2 regions of the Pseudogulbenkiania sp. FW507-F1 genome follow, and region 1 is predicted to be linked to the other one. Evidence: riboswitches for the same ligand, from Rfam matches in the RefSeq annotation. Region 1 holds a riboswitch; the other holds the start of a gene.
What was found. Region 1 has a riboswitch for glycine ahead of glyA (serine hydroxymethyltransferase). Riboswitches for the same ligand answer to the same signal wherever they lie in the genome.

Region 1 (7,664 bases):
ACCAGGTCGTCCAGTTCGCCGTCGGTCAGATGGAACTGCGGCATCTGGCGACGACCCGGGGCGCCGGTCGGCTGACCCTTGATCCAGGCCTTGATGAACTCCGGTCCGCGGCGCTGGTAGACGTTGCCCAGTTCCGGCGCAAAGTAGGCGCCCTCACCCAACAGGGTGTGGCAGCCGATACAGTTGCGCGTCTCCCAGATGTTCTTGCCGCGCGCGACCTGCTCGGTCAGGTTGACGCGGTTGTCGCGCTTGGGCAGCGCCTGGGTGGTATCGAACGTCAATGCAAGAAACAACAGAAAGAAAAACACCGCCCCACCATAGAAAATATTGCGGGCGGTCGACTTGGTGAAGCTGGCGCTCATACGGCCTCCTATCACATATCACCGGAAACACCCGGTGCCTGGGGTAAACTGTATGGGCGATACATGTTTACGACATTGATGCGAATCAACGATTTCCCGGCCGCGCCATTCCTACACTTGCGCCATTGTCATCGCCTTGCTGCAGGAGTCCGCATGAACCACCCCGCCTCTCCCCCCCTCTCGGCAGCGGCCGCCAGCGCCGCTCAGACCGCCTCCGCCAACGACGACTTTCCCCCCGGCACGGTCTGTCTGATCGGCGCCGGACCGGGTGATCCGGAGCTCATCACGGTCAAGGGACTGGCCCGGTTGCAACGAGCCGAGGTGGTGCTGTACGACCACCTGGTCGACCCCGCCGTGCTGGCACTGGCGTCGCCCTCGGCCTGGCGCATTGACGTCGGCAAGGAAGCCAGCCGCCACACCTTGCCGCAGGGCGAGATCAACGCCCTGCTGATCCGCCAGGCACGCCAGGGCCGGCGCGTGGCGCGCCTCAAGGGCGGCGACCCGTTCCTGTTCGGCCGCGGCGGCGAAGAGGTCCAGGCGCTGGCCGAGGCCGGCATTCCGTGCGAAGTGATCCCCGGCATCACCGCCGCCTGCGGTGCCGCGGCGCGCGGGCTGATCCCGCTCACCCACCGCGACCACGCCCAAGGCGTGAGCTTCGTCACCGGCCACCGCCGCGACGGCGAAGACGAACTCGAGTGGACGCGCCACACCGGCGCCGAGGAAACCCTGGTGATCTACATGGGCCTGGCCGAAGCGGCGCGCATCTGTGCCGAGCTGATGCGCCACGGCCGCCCCGGCACCACCCCCGCCGCCGTGATCGAGCGCGCCACCACGCCGCAGCAGCGCATCGTCAGCGCCGACCTGGCCACCCTGCCGGCACGCATCGCGGCGGCCGGCGTGCGTCCGCCAGCCTTGCTGATCATCGGCGAGGTGGTGCGGCTCTACCCGACGCTGAGCGCCGCCTCAGCCCCCGTGGCAGCCGCGCCGGCATGAGCCTGCCGGCACGCACCGGAAGTGTTGCATCGACCCGACACCGGCCCCGAGCAGGGCCGGCGCGCATCGGCCCGGCGGTAGCGGCTCGGCAGCTCAACAGCCGACCAGTTTCGTCACCAAAGCGACTATTCTCCCCGCCGGCTCCCCGCGTCGGCGGGCACCGCCGACACCCTGCCCGCTGCGCCGCGTCCGTGCCGCCGCCGGCGCGTGACGAATCACGTTGACAGGCTGCGGCGGCATCTCTAGATTCGGCACCAGCCGCGTCAAACATTGCGGGAGAGACCACCTTGAGCGGTGGCGCCGAAGGGGTATCGCCCCAGAAACTCTCAGGCAAAAGAACCGCAATGTCGTTCGGCTCTCTGGAGAGTAGGCCCGTGAGGCCTCGCCGAAGGAAGCATGGCCGGGTGCCCGTCACCCCGCCGTAATCTCTCAGGCAAAAGGACAGAGGGGGCGTCATCTGACCTGTGTCGGATGGGGACCCGCGTCCGTGCCGTTGCACCCGCCCTTTACCCCTTCCCTCGCCCGTGCGGGCCACAGGTCGACACCAACGACCGGGCACGCGGCGGCCGCCATTGGCCGCCGGCCCTGCAACAACAAGGACAGCACATGTTTACCCAGGATATGCAGATTGCCGGCTTCGACGACGCCCTGTGGAACGCGCTGGAGGCCGAGCGCCAGCGCCAGGAAGATCACATCGAGCTGATCGCCTCCGAAAACTACACCAGCCCGCGCGTGATGCAGGCGCAGGGCTCGCAACTCACCAACAAATATGCCGAAGGCTACCCCGGCAAGCGCTACTACGGCGGCTGCGAGCACGTCGACGTGGTCGAGCAGCTCGCCATCGACCGCGCCAAGCAGCTGTTCGGCGCCGACTACGCCAACGTGCAGCCGCACTCCGGCTCGCAGGCCAACGCCGCCGTCTACATGGCGCTCTTGGAACCGCACGACACCGTGCTGGGCATGAGCCTGGCGCACGGCGGCCATCTCACCCACGGCGCCAAGGTCAACTTCTCCGGCAAGATCTACAACGCGGTACAGTACGGCCTCAACCCGGACACCGGCGAGATCGACTACGACGAAGTGCAAAGGTTGGCCGAAGAACACAAGCCGAAGATGATCGTGGCCGGCTTCTCCGCCTACTCCCTGGTGCTCGACTTCGCCCGCTTCCGCGAAATCGCCGACAGCGTCGGTGCCTACCTGTTCGTCGACATGGCGCACGTCGCCGGCCTGGTCGCCGCCGGGCTCTACCCGAACCCGGTGCCGTTCGCCGACGTCGTCACCACCACCACCCACAAGACCCTGCGCGGCCCGCGCGGCGGCCTGATCCTGTGCAAGAGCAACCCGGAGCTGGAGAAGAAGTTCAACTCGCTGGTGTTCCCCGGCATCCAGGGCGGCCCGCTGATGCACGTCATCGCCGCCAAGGCGGTGGCCTTCCTCGAGGCGCAGCAGCCGGAATTCAAGGCCTACCAGCAACAGGTCATCGCCAACGCCCGCGCCATGGTCACGGTGTTCCAGAACCGCGGTTACAGCGTGGTGTCCAACAAGACGGACGACCACCTGTTCCTGCTGTCGCTGATCAGCCAGGGGCTGACCGGCAAGGCGGCTGACGCGGCACTGGGCGCGGCGCACATCACGGTGAACAAGAACGCCGTGCCGAACGACCCGCAAAGCCCGTTCGTCACCAGCGGCATCCGCATCGGCACCCCGGCCGTCACCACGCGCGGCTTCAAGGAAGCCGAAGTGGAGCGCGTGGCCGGCTGGATCTGCGACATCCTCGACGACATCGAGAACCCGGCGGTGATCGAGCGCGTCAAGCACCAGGTGGCCGAGCTGTGCGCAGCTTTCCCGGTGTACCGCGGCTAAGAACCCGCCTCACGATCGGTCGCGCACGCCGCAGGATGGGGGCAATTCAGAGGAACCCATCATCGATGGATTTCCCATCCTGCGATGAGGACAATGCCAACAGCCCTCTCGGAAACGTGGCAGGATCGTGACCCTTGATCAAGTTTTACCCCGGCCGGAAACGGCCGGGGGTTGTCTCCCGAATTCATCAGGCCCCCGCCTAGCGGGGTGCCGTAGCAAGAGAAGCAACCATGGCAATCAGCGTCTTTGACCTGTTCAAGATCGGTATCGGCCCGTCCAGTTCGCACACCGTGGGGCCGATGCGTGCCGCGCGCCAGTTCGTCGCCCGGCTGGAGAAGGACGGCCTGCTGGAAAGAGTGGCCAGCGTGCGCAGCGAGCTGTTCGGCTCACTCGGCGCCACCGGCAAGGGCCACGGCTCGGACGTGGCGGTACTGCTCGGCCTGCAGGGCGAACTACCGGACGAAGTCGACACCGACGCGGTGCCGGCCATGGTGGCAGCAATCCGCAGCAACAAACGGCTGTCGCTGCTCGGCCAGCACGAAGTGGTGTTCACCGAGCCGGAGCACCTGGTGCTGCACAAGCGCAAGTCGCTGCCCTTCCACCCCAACGGCATGACCTTCGAGGCCCGCGACGACGCCGGCAACGTGCTCGACAAGCGCGCCTACTACTCGGTAGGTGGTGGCTTCGTGGTGGACGAGGCGGCGGTGGAGGCCGGCTTCGTGCCGCCCGGCGCCACCGAGCTGCGCCATCCCTTCAACAACGCCGCCGAGCTGCTGGCGCTGTGCAAGGAGCACAACAAGCCGATCAGCCAGATCATGCTGGAGAACGAACTGGCCTGGCGTAGCGAGGAAGAAGTGCGCGCCGGCCTGCTCAACATCTGGCACGTGATGCAGGCGTGCGTGAAACGCGGCTGCGCCCACGAAGGCATCCTGCCCGGCGGCATGAAAGTCAAGCGCCGCGCCGCCGATATGCACCGCAAGCTGCTGGCGGCGCCCGAGGCCAGCCTGCGCGACCCGCTCACGGTGATCGACTGGGTCAACCTCTACGCGCTGGCGGTAAACGAAGAGAACGCCGGCGGCGGCCGCGTGGTGACCGCGCCGACCAACGGCGCGGCCGGCATCGTGCCGGCGGTGCTGCACTACTATTCCCGCTTCGTGCCCGGCGCCAATGAAGACGGCGTGGTGCGCTTCCTGTTGACGGCCGGCGCCATCGGCATCCTGTTCAAGCTCAACGCCTCGATCTCGGGGGCGGAAGTCGGCTGCCAGGGCGAAGTCGGCTCGGCCTGTTCGATGGCAGCGGGCGGGTTGGCCGAAGTGATGGGTGGCACCCCGGAGCAGGTGGAAAACGCCGCCGAGATCGGCATGGAACACAATCTCGGCCTCACCTGCGACCCGGTGGGCGGCCTGGTGCAGGTGCCCTGCATCGAACGCAACGCCATGGCCTCGGTCAAGGCCATCAACGCGGTGCGCATGGCGCTGCGCGGCGACGGCCAGCACTTCGTCTCGCTCGACCGCGTCATCAAGACCATGCGCGACACCGGTCGCGACATGAGCACCAAGTACAAGGAAACCGCCCGCGGCGGCCTGGCCGTGAACATTGTCGAGGTGCCGGTCAACATCGTGGAATGCTGACCGCGTGCCCTCGGCACCCTTCCTCTGACGTCCCTTCCCCCGCTCGCCGGGGGGTCTTTTTTTGTCTGGCCCGCCTCAGCGATACAGCGCCGGAAACGCGCGGCGCAGGGCGTCGAGCTTGGGCAGATCGTTGATCACGATGTAAGGGTTGTCCGGGTGCAGCGCCAGGAAGTTCTGGTGGTAACCCTCGGCCGGATAGAACGCCTTGAGCGGCACCACCTGGGTGACGATGGGTTGGCCGAACACGCGCGCCTTGTCCAGCTGCGCGATATAGGCCTGCGCCACCTGTTTCTGGCCGGCGTCGGCATAGAAGATCGCCGAGCGGTACTGCGTGCCGTGGTCCGGCCCCTGTCGGTTCAGCTCGGTCGGATCGTGCGCCACCGCGAAGAACACCTGCAACAGCTGGCCGTACGATACCTTGGCGGAGTCGTAGGTGATCTTCACCGATTCGGCGTGGCCGGTGGTCCCGCTGCTGACGGTCTCGTACTGGGCGCTGGCGGCGCTGCCGCCCGAGTAGCCCGAGACCACGCTGGTGACGCCCTTGACGTGCTTGAACACCGCGTCGACACCCCAGAAGCAGCCACCGGCGAGCACGGCGACCTGGCTGCCGTGCACGGGGAGAGGCACGCCGGCAAAGGCTGGCACGGTCTGGGCACGAGCCGGCGCCAGCAGGCCGCTGCCGACCGACAGCACCAACAACAGGGTACGGATGCGAATCATGGTCTTCCTCCTCAGCAAGTGGGATGGGAACGTGACGCCGGGCGCCGCCGGCAAAACCCTGCTGGCGTCGTTGCCCGCGTGCGAATCCTTAGGTTCACCCAGCAAGCTTTTGCCGCACGACGTGTACCGTAGCGTCGCAAAAACGTCGGCCAAGTCGCGTTTTCTGCCAGCGCCCGCCCGGCCAGGAACGTGGCACCGGTTTTGTCAGCGCCGTTTAGCCGAAGGTAAACGCGAACGCCTGCACCCCGGCGTCGAGAAACTCGATCTGGAAGGTGCGTTCCCGTGCACCTGCCTGCTGACGCACCAGCTGGTACAGCCGGTTGCCGTCGACTGTACCGCTGCCGTCAGCACCGACGTCGGCACCGTGGTCGGCTCCCGGTGCCGCACCATCGAGCGTGACGCGGAAGCGCACCGGCGAGCCAGGCGGATTACCCAGCACCAGATGCAGGTCGCGGCCGCGGAAGCGATAGACGATGGCCCCCTGCGGGCGCGCCAACGTGGCCGATTCGCCCCCCACCTTCCAGCGGCCAGCGAGCCCCCATTGGTTGAGCACTGGAGCAGGCGGCACCGAATACAGGGCGACACGATCCGGCCGGAAGCGCTCGGGCGAAGCGAAATGCTCGGCGCGTTCACTGCCGATATAGGTTTCCGGCGAGACATTGACGTCGCCACCACCGGCCGCCATCACGCCCTGGGCGGGCAACGGCAGCACCCGGGCCATCGGGCCGGACACCTTGGAGTGGGCCTCCGCCAGCAACTGGCGGATCGCCGCTGCGGTGTGGGCGTAGTCGCCCTCGCCGAAGGTGTGGTCGCGTACCCGGCCCTGGGCATCGATCAGGTAGTGCGCCGGCCAGTACTGGTTGTGGTAGGCGTTCCAGATGGAGAAATCGTTGTCCATCGCCACCGGGTAAGGGATGCCGAGGTCGCGGATGGCTTTGCGCACATTGCCCTCGTCGCGTTCGAAGGCGAACTCCGGGGCGTGCACGCCGATGATCACCAGCCCCTGGCCCTGATATCGGTCCCACCACGACTTCAGATAGGGCAAGGTGCGCAGGCAGTTGATGCAGGAGTAGGTCCAGAAATCCACCAGCACCACCTTGCCACGCAACGAGGCCAGGCTCAGCGGCGGCGAATTGAGCCAGCGCGTGGCCCCGGTGAGCGCCGGCGCCGGCCCTTCGTCCGCCAGTTTGAGGGTGCCCGCCACCGGCATCACGCCCGCGTTCGGCGCAGGCGCGACGGGCGGCGTGGCGCGAGCCGACAGCGTGTTGATCAGCGCCTGCTCGGTGCGGGCGGTGCTGGCGTAGGAGATTTTTGCGAGATATTGGGTGTCCAGCCCGAGCGCGATCGCCGTCACCCCGGCCAGTACCGCGACGCCGAGCCCGCGCCGGATCCACTCCTCGGCTCCCAGGCCGCGCTTCATCAGCCGGAAGAGACGGCTGCCGGCGAACAGCGCCCCGGCCAGCGAGGTGCCGGCACCGGCGGCAAAGGCCAACAGCAGCAGCGCCGTGTGCGCGTTGGCACCGTTCAGCGCGGCGCCGGCCAGCACCAGCCCCAGGATCGGCCCGGCGCACGGCGCCCACAGAAAGCCGATTGCGACGCCCAGCAACAGCGCACCCTTGACGCTGCCCTGGTGCTCGGCCTGCTGCTGCAATTGTCCGCCCAGCCGTACCAGCGGCCGCATCACGCGCTCGGCCAGCGCCGGCAGCAGCAGGGTCAGCCCCAGTAGCGCCATCAGCACCAGTGCCGCGATACGACCGTATTGATTGGCCGCCACCACCCAGCTGCCGCCGACCGCGGCGAGCGTGGCCACGCCGGCGAAGGTGAGCGCCATGCCGAGCAGGATCGGCAGGCCGGCGCGCCGGAACGGCTGGTCGGCACGGGCGAACACGAACGGGATCACCGGCAGCACACACGGGCTGAAGATGGTCAGCACACCGCCAAGGTAGGAAAGCATCAGCAATAACATCGCACCACCTCCGCTTTCAGGATGCCTTGGCCAGCGGAACGAAACGCAGCGCCACGGTATTCATGCAGTAGCGCAGCCCGGTCGGCGGCGGGCCATCGTCGAACACGTGACCCAGGTGCGCCTCGCACA
Region 2 (7,664 bases), on a different contig from region 1:
GCGCCCTCGCGCACCACCCCTTCCTGCAAGGCGACATCGCTGCTGAAGAGGTTGTAGTCGACCAGAGGCGGCGGCTGGTTCAAGACTTCGCGGGCAGACGGGGGCATGCGGATTCTCCTGGCGGAGCACGCTGGCCGAGGGTGCGCCGGCCACCATGTCCTTTTGCAGCCTAGACCCGCCACCCGCCCCCGGCAAGCAACAGACCGGCAAACAAAAACGGCTCCCCGCGATGGGGAGCCGTTTGCCGTCAAAGGTTGGCCGAAGCGGTGCGACACACCGGCTCCGACAGCGCCTGACGCTTACTCGTACTCTTCGACCGACGGGCAGCTGCACACCAGGTTGCGGTCGCCGTAGACGTCGTCGATGCGGTTCACGCTCGGCCAGAACTTGTTGTCCAGCACGTACGGCAGCGGGAAGAAGGCTTCTTCGCGGCTGTACGGGCGGGTCCACTCGCCGGCGATGTCGGCCTTGCTGTGCGGCGCGTTCACCAGCGGGTTGTTGTTCAACGGCCAGACACCGTTCTGCACCTTGTCGATTTCCTGGCGGATGGCCACCATCGCGGCGATGAAGTGGTCCAGTTCGGCCTTGGATTCGGACTCGGTCGGCTCGATCATCAGCGTGCCCGCAACCGGGAAGCTCATGGTCGGGGCGTGGAAGCCGTAGTCCATCAGCCGCTTGGCCACGTCCACCTCGGTGATGCCGGAGGCGGCCTTGAGCGGACGCAGGTCGATGATGCACTCGTGCGCCACACGGCCGTTGCGGCCGGTGTACAGCACCGGGTAGTGCGCCGACAGGTTCTTCATCAGGTAGTTGGCGTTCAACAGCGCCATCTCGGTGGCGTGCTTCATGCCTTCCGCGCCCATCATGCGGATGTACATGAAGGAGATCGGCAGGATCGACGCGGAACCGAACGGTGCCGCGGCAACCGCGCTCTGGCCGGCCACGGCGCCCGGTACTTCGGACACCACGTGGTTGGCCATGAACGGCGCCAGGTGCGACTTCATGCCGATCGGGCCCATGCCCGGGCCGCCGCCGCCGTGCGGGATGCAGAAGGTCTTGTGCAGGTTCATGTGCAGCACGTCGGCACCGATGTCGGCCGGGCGGGTCAGGCCCACCTGCGCGTTCATGTTGGCGCCGTCCATGTACACCTGGCCGCCGGCCGCGTGCACGATCTCGCAGATTTCCTTGATGCCTTCCTCGAACACGCCGTGGGTGGACGGGTAGGTGATCATCAGCGCGCCCAGGTTGGCCGCGTGCTGCTCGGCCTTGGCACGGAGATCGGCCATGTCCACGTTGCCGTTGTCGTCGGTCTTCACCACCACCACCTGCATGCCCAGCATCTGCGCGGTAGCCGGGTTGGTGCCGTGCGCGGATTGCGGGATCAGGCAGACGTTACGGTGCGCTTCACCACGGCTGGCGTGGAAGCGGCGGATCGCCAGGATACCGGCGTATTCGCCCTGCGCGCCGGAGTTTGGCTGCATCGAGATAGCGTCGAAGCCGGTGATGGCCAGCAGCTGCTGTTGCAGCGCCTCGATCATTTCCAGATAGCCGGCGGCCTGATCGCGCGGGGCGAACGGGTGCATGTTGGCGAATTCCGGCCAGGTGATCGGGATCATCTCGCTGGTGGCGTTGAGCTTCATGGTGCAGCTGCCGAGGCTGATCATGGAGTGGTTCATCGCCAGGTCGCGGTTTTCCAGCTTCTTGAGATAGCGCAGCATCTCGTGTTCGCTGTGGTGGGTGTTGAACACCGGGTGCGACAGGATGGCGGATTCGCGCTTCAACGCGGCCGGGATGGCGTCGGCAGCGGCGGCATCCAGTGCGGCAACGTCGGCCGGCTTGCCGGTGAAGATTTCGATCAGCTGAGCCAGGTCGGCTTCGCTGGCAGCTTCGTGGAAAGCCACGCCCAGCACGCCGTTGCCGGCGTCACGCAGGTTGATGCCGGCAGCCAGCGCGGCGGCATAGACCTTGGCCGCATCCGCGCCCAGCTCGACCTGTACGGTGTCGTAGAAGCGGTCGAACACCAGCTTGCCACCAGCCGCCTTCACCGCGTGGGCGAAGATGGCCGCCAGGCGGTGGATGCGGGCGGCGATGCGCTTCACGCCCTCGGCGCCGTGGTACACGGCGTACATGCCGGCGATGTTGGCCAGCAGCACCTGCGAGGTACAAATATTGGAGTTGGCCTTCTCGCGGCGGATGTGCTGCTCGCGGGTCTGCAGCGCCATGCGCAGCGCGGTCTTGCCCTTGGCATCGACCGACACGCCGATGATGCGGCCCGGAGCGGAGCGCTTCATCTCGTCCTTGAACGCGAAGTAGGCGGCGTGCGGGCCACCGAAGCCCATCGGCACGCCAAAGCGCTGGGTGTTGCCCACCGCCACGTCGGCGCCCATTTCGCCCGGCGACTTCAGCGCCACCAACGCCATCACGTCGGCCGCGACGATGGCCAGCGCGCCCTTGGCCTTGACCGCGGCGATGTACGGGGTCAGGTCCAACAGTTCGCCGGATTCGCCCGGGTACTGGAACAGCGCGCCGAAGTAGTCGCCGTTGCCGGCCTCTTCCGGATGGCCCAGCACCAGTTCGAAGCCGAAGTACTCGGCACGGGTCTTCATCACGTCCAGCGTCTGCGGCAGCACGCGGCTGTCGACGAAGAACTGCTCGGACTTGGACTTGGACACGCGGCGCGCCATAGCCATGGCTTCGGCGGCGGCAGTGGCTTCGTCCAGCAGCGAGGCGTTGGCGATTTCCAGCCCGGTGAGATCGATGATCATCTGCTGGAAATTCAGCAGCGCTTCCAGGCGGCCCTGGGCGATTTCGGCCTGGTACGGGGTATAGGCGGTGTACCAGCCCGGGTTTTCCAGCACGTTGCGCAGGATCACACCCGGGGTGAGCACCGGGTAGTAACCCAGGCCGATGAAGGATTTGTTCACCACGTTCTTGCTGGCGACCGCTTTCAGGTCGGCCAGCGCGTCGGCTTCACGCTGCGCCGGCGGCAGGTCCAGCGCGCGGTTGAAGCGGATGTTGGCCGGTACGGTCTGGGCCACCAGGTCCTCGAAGGAGCCGGCGCCGACGTAGGCCAGCATCTCGGCCTTCTCGGTCTCGCACGGGCCGATATGGCGTTCGATGAATTCGTTGTGGTTAAACAGGGTAGAGAGTGTCATGTTGCAAGTATCCGGATGCAAGAGGACTATGGGCCGGCGCCGCCGGCCCCATAAAAACAAAAGCCTCGCGCCCTGGGACGCGAGGCCGGTTCGGCTCGATCAGGCGCCGATTTCCTGGGCGTACTGTTCGGCGTTGAGCAGCTTGTCGAGGTCGGCGACGTTGCTCGGCTTGACCTTGAAGAACCAGCCCTGGCCGTACGGCTCGCTGTTGGCCAGTTCCGGCGCGGCTTCCAGTTCACCGTTCACGGCCACCACTTCGCCTTCGATCGGCGCGTACACGTCGGAAGCGGCCTTCACCGACTCCACCACGCCAGCCTGTTCGCCGTCACCCAGCACGGCACCCACTTTCGGCAGCTCGACGAACACGATGTCGCCCAGCAGTTCCTGGGCATGTTCGGTAATGCCCACGGTCACGGTGCCGTCTGCTTCCAGGCGCAGCCATTCGTGGCTGGATACGTATTTCAATTCGGCGGGGATTTGGCTCATTACTGCATCTCCAATGTAGAAAAGGTTGATGACGGGGCCTTGCCGCCCCGTCCGGAAGCGGGCCTGGCCCGCCTCCACTCAGTCCGGATACTCGGCTTAATTAAAGACTTTTTTGCCGTTGCGAACAAACGGCATCTTGACCACGCGCACCTCGGTCAGCGTGCCGCGCAGATCGACCTGGGCGGTCTCGCCGGTCGCAGCCGGTACGCGGGCGATGGCGATGGAATGCTTCAGCGTCGGCGAGAAAGTGCCGCTGGTGATGACGCCTTCGCCGGCGCCCTCGACCACCACCTTCTGCCCCTCGCGCAGCACGCCGCGCCCTTCCAGCACCAGGCCGACCTGCTTCATCGCGACGCCGGCGGCTTTCTGCGCTTCCAGCGCCTGACGGCCGATGAAGTCGCGCTCGGCCGGTTCCCAGGCGATGGTCCAGCCCATCCCGGCCGCCAGCGGCGACACGGTCTCGTCCATGTCGTGGCCGTACAGGTTCATGCCGGCTTCGAGACGCAGCGTGTCGCGCGCGCCCAAACCGATCGGCGCCACGCCGGCCGCCAGCAATTCGCGGAAGAAGGCCGGCGCCTCGGTGGCCGGCACCATGATTTCCAGGCCGTCTTCGCCGGTATAGCCGGTTCGCGCAAAGAACCAGTCGCCTGCAGGCAAGCCCTGGAAGATTTTCAGAGATTTAATAGCGTCTGCCAGCGTCGGCTTCACCGAGCACACTTTGGCAATGGCGTTGGGGCCTTGCACGGCCAGCATGGCCAGATCGCGACGCACCTTCAGCGTCACATCGAAACCGGCTTTCTGCTGCTCCATCCAGGCCAGGTCCTTGTCGGTGGTACCGGCGTTGACCACCATGCGGTAGCCGTACGAAGTCAGATAGACGATCAGGTCGTCCACCACGCCGCCGTCGGCGTTGAGCATGCCGGAATACAGTGCCTTGCCCTCGAAGCCCAGCTTGGCGACGTCGTTGGCGATCAGCTTCTGCAGCCAGGCCTTGGCGTCCGCACCGGTGATGTCGATCACGGTCATGTGGGAGACATCGAACATGCCGGCGTCGCTGCGCACCTGCTCGTGCTCTTTCAGCTGCGAGCCATAATGGATGGGCATTTCCCAGCCGGCAAAATCGACCATCTTGGCGCCGGCGGCGAGGTGTTCGTCAAACAGGGGGGTACGTTTCGGGGCCGTCATGCGGAGTCCTTCAGGGTGCGTTCATCCTTCTATACACCCCTCTGTCCCTACACCTGAGATTTTCCGACTGGTGCAGCACCAGCCGTTAGCCCCTTCGGTGGGCGCCTGGAACCAGGCGCCGCTCTCCAGATTCGGCGGGCCGCCCATGGAACGACGGCCCGATCCTCGCAGTCCTTTTGCCTGAGCGATTGCGGGTGCACTTGCGCCTTCGGCGGCGGCCGGCTTGCGCGGCCACTCTCTCCTGCTAGATGGGGCAAGATTATCGGCGCTGGCCGCCGGTCTGGCAAGCCGCACGCGGCTGCATGCCGCGATTATGTAGGCGCAGCGCCACGTTACTTCCCCACACAATAACCAACAGCAGCCCTTCCCCGACCAAGTTGGCCGAAGCCCGGCTCACACCGTCACCGGCCCGGCCGGCACCTTGTCCAATGACCAATGCCCGCGCGCCCAGGCCCACAACTCGGCCAGGCTGCCGCATTCGTTCGGCGGCACATGCCCGAGGCGCTGCAACGCACGGCGCAGCTCCGCTGCCGCTGCCGCCGGGGCAATCGCCGGCGCCAGCGTCTGCTTGGACAGCTTCTCGCCGGCCGCGTTGACCATCAGCGGCAAGTGGCAGTAACTCGGGGTAGACACTCCCAGCGCCCGCTGCACGGCGATCTGGCGCGGCGTCGACACCAAGAGGTCGGCGCCGCGCACGATATCGGTGACGCCCTGCGCGGCATCGTCCACCACCACCGCCAGCTGGTAGGCCCAGAAGCCGTCGGCACGCAGCAGCACGAAATCGCCAATGTCGCGCTCCAGATCCTGGCGGTACTCGCCCTGCAAGCGATCGACGAACACCGTCTCGCCCGGTGCCACGCGTAGCCGCCAGGCACGGCCGGCGCGCCCCGCCACGCAGCCGTTGCGGCAGGTTCCCGGGTAGACGTAGCCGTCCACCCCGCGGCGAGCGTGTGCCGCGATCTCCTTGCGCGTACAGCCACAGGCGTACGCCAGGCCATCGCGGGTCAGCTGGTCCAGCGCGGCGCGGTACAGCTCGTGGCGCCGGCTCTGGTATTCCACTGCGCCATCCCACTCGAAACCCAGCGCCTCGAGCGTCTGCAGGATGGCCGAAGCAGCGCCGGCCACCTCGCGCGGCGGGTCGAGGTCCTCCATACGCAACAGCCAGACGCCGCCGCGCGTGCGCGCCTCCAGATAGCTGCCGACGGCGGTGGTCAACGAACCGGCATGCAATAAACCGGTCGGACTGGGGGCAAAACGGCCACGATAGGGCAAGGAGGGAACGAAGCCAGACATCATCGGAAAACAGCCGGGAAAATCAAACGATGGCAAAATTGGCTAGACTGTTGAGTGTCAGCGCCCAAATCGCCAAAGGAAAATGCAATGGCCTACGTTGTAACCGAAGCTTGTATCAAATGCAAATACACCGACTGCGTCGATGTCTGTCCGGTCGACTGCTTCCATGAAGGCCCCAATTTCCTCGCCATCGACCCGGACGAATGCATCGATTGCACCCTGTGCGTCGCCGAGTGCCCGGTCGAAGCGATCTACGCCGAAGACGACGTACCGGCCGACCAGTTGCATTTCATCGAGATCAACGACCGGCTGTCCAAAGTCTGGCCGGTGATCGCCGCCAAGAAGGACCCCCTGCCGGATCACGAAGACTGGGCCAAGGTCACCGGCAAGACCCAGTACCTGGAAGAATAATTAAGGGGCCATCAGGCAAAACCCTGCTGGCGTTATTGCACTCGCATGCGAATCCTTCGCCGGACAAATCCCTGCGTGCCAATCTTTGAATTGGCTCAGCGATAGATTTGCACGCAGAGATTGGCCCGGCAAGCCCTTGCCATCCTGCCTGTACGGTGCACACACCACGACCAGTGCCCATAGCCGTGATCGCGGGGACGGCAAGCGGCTCGGCTCACGCCAGCGGTAGCCGCACCTCGAAGCAGGCGCCCCCGCCCTCGCGGTTGCCCGCACACACGCTGCCGTGCAGTTCCTCCACCACTTTCTTGACGATGGCGAGCCCCAGCCCGGTCCCCCCGGAGCGCGTGGTAAAGAACGGTTCGAACACCCGCTCCAGCAACTCGTCGCCCAGCCCCGGGCCCTCGTCGACCACGCACAGCCGCACTGCGCCGCCCTCCAGCCGGGCGCCCAGCACCACGCACTGGCCTTCTACGGAAAAGTGCAGCGCGTTCTCCAGCAGATTGACCAGGATGCCCACCAGCGCCTTGCGGTCTCCCGCCACCCGCACCGGCTCGCCCAGCGCAAAGTCACAGTCCAGCCGCACCGCCCGCGCGGCGTAATGAGGCTGCACCACGGCACGGACTTCTTCCAGCAACCCGGCCACGTCCAGCAGCTCGAGCTCGCTCACCTGCCCCCTGACGAAGCTCAGCATGTTCTGGATCAGCCCTTCCAGCGCCTTCAAACGAGCCAGGCTCTTGTCGATGAAGCGCTCTCGCTCCGCCTCCCCCAGGCTGGGCTGGCGCAAGTTGGCGGTGTAGAGCATGGCGGTCGCCAGCGGAGTACGCAGCTGATGCGCCAGCGACGCCGCCATACTGCCCATCGAGGCCAGTTTCTGCTGCTGCGCCAGCTCGCTCGAGAGCTGGTGCAGGTGCGTGACGTCGTGCAGCAGCACGATCTGCCCGCCCAATTCCGGCAGGTCCTGGTACTGCAGCGTGATGCGGCGCGGTGGCTGCTCGCCACAACGCGGTAACAAGAAGGTGTTATCAATGTCGGTCGGCTGGAAGCCGGCCAGCACCTCCGGCCATGACCGTCCCCGCACCGACGCCCCCAGCATCGCCTCGGCGGCGGAGTTTTCAGTCTGCACCCGACCATCGA

Region 2: it holds a riboswitch for glycine, as region 1 does, so the genes downstream of both, gcvT (glycine cleavage system aminomethyltransferase GcvT) here and glyA (serine hydroxymethyltransferase) in region 1, are expected to answer to the same signal.

Annotation. Positions count from the first base shown of each region.
Region 1 is NZ_JBYSWM010000028.1:1,727-9,390, reverse strand. It holds gene AC3WG5_RS15760 (c-type cytochrome) at 1-362, opposite strand, end outside; gene cobA (uroporphyrinogen-III C-methyltransferase) at 516-1,355, shown strand; glycine riboswitch at 1,619-1,707, shown strand; gene glyA (serine hydroxymethyltransferase) at 1,962-3,218, shown strand; gene AC3WG5_RS15745 (L-serine ammonia-lyase) at 3,449-4,849, shown strand; gene msrA (peptide-methionine (S)-S-oxide reductase MsrA) at 4,925-5,569, opposite strand; gene AC3WG5_RS15735 (cytochrome c biogenesis protein DipZ) at 5,784-7,535, opposite strand; gene msrB (peptide-methionine (R)-S-oxide reductase MsrB) at 7,552-7,664, opposite strand, start outside.
Region 2 is NZ_JBYSWM010000025.1:36,235-43,898, forward strand. It holds gene AC3WG5_RS15170 (isovaleryl-CoA dehydrogenase) at 1-107, opposite strand, end outside; gene gcvP (aminomethyl-transferring glycine dehydrogenase) at 300-3,155, opposite strand; gene gcvH (glycine cleavage system protein GcvH) at 3,255-3,641, opposite strand; gene gcvT (glycine cleavage system aminomethyltransferase GcvT) at 3,738-4,826, opposite strand; glycine riboswitch at 4,858-4,965, opposite strand; glycine riboswitch at 4,985-5,080, opposite strand; gene gluQRS (tRNA glutamyl-Q(34) synthetase GluQRS) at 5,220-6,122, opposite strand; gene fdxA (ferredoxin FdxA) at 6,207-6,530, shown strand; gene AC3WG5_RS15200 (sensor histidine kinase) at 6,745-7,664, opposite strand, start outside.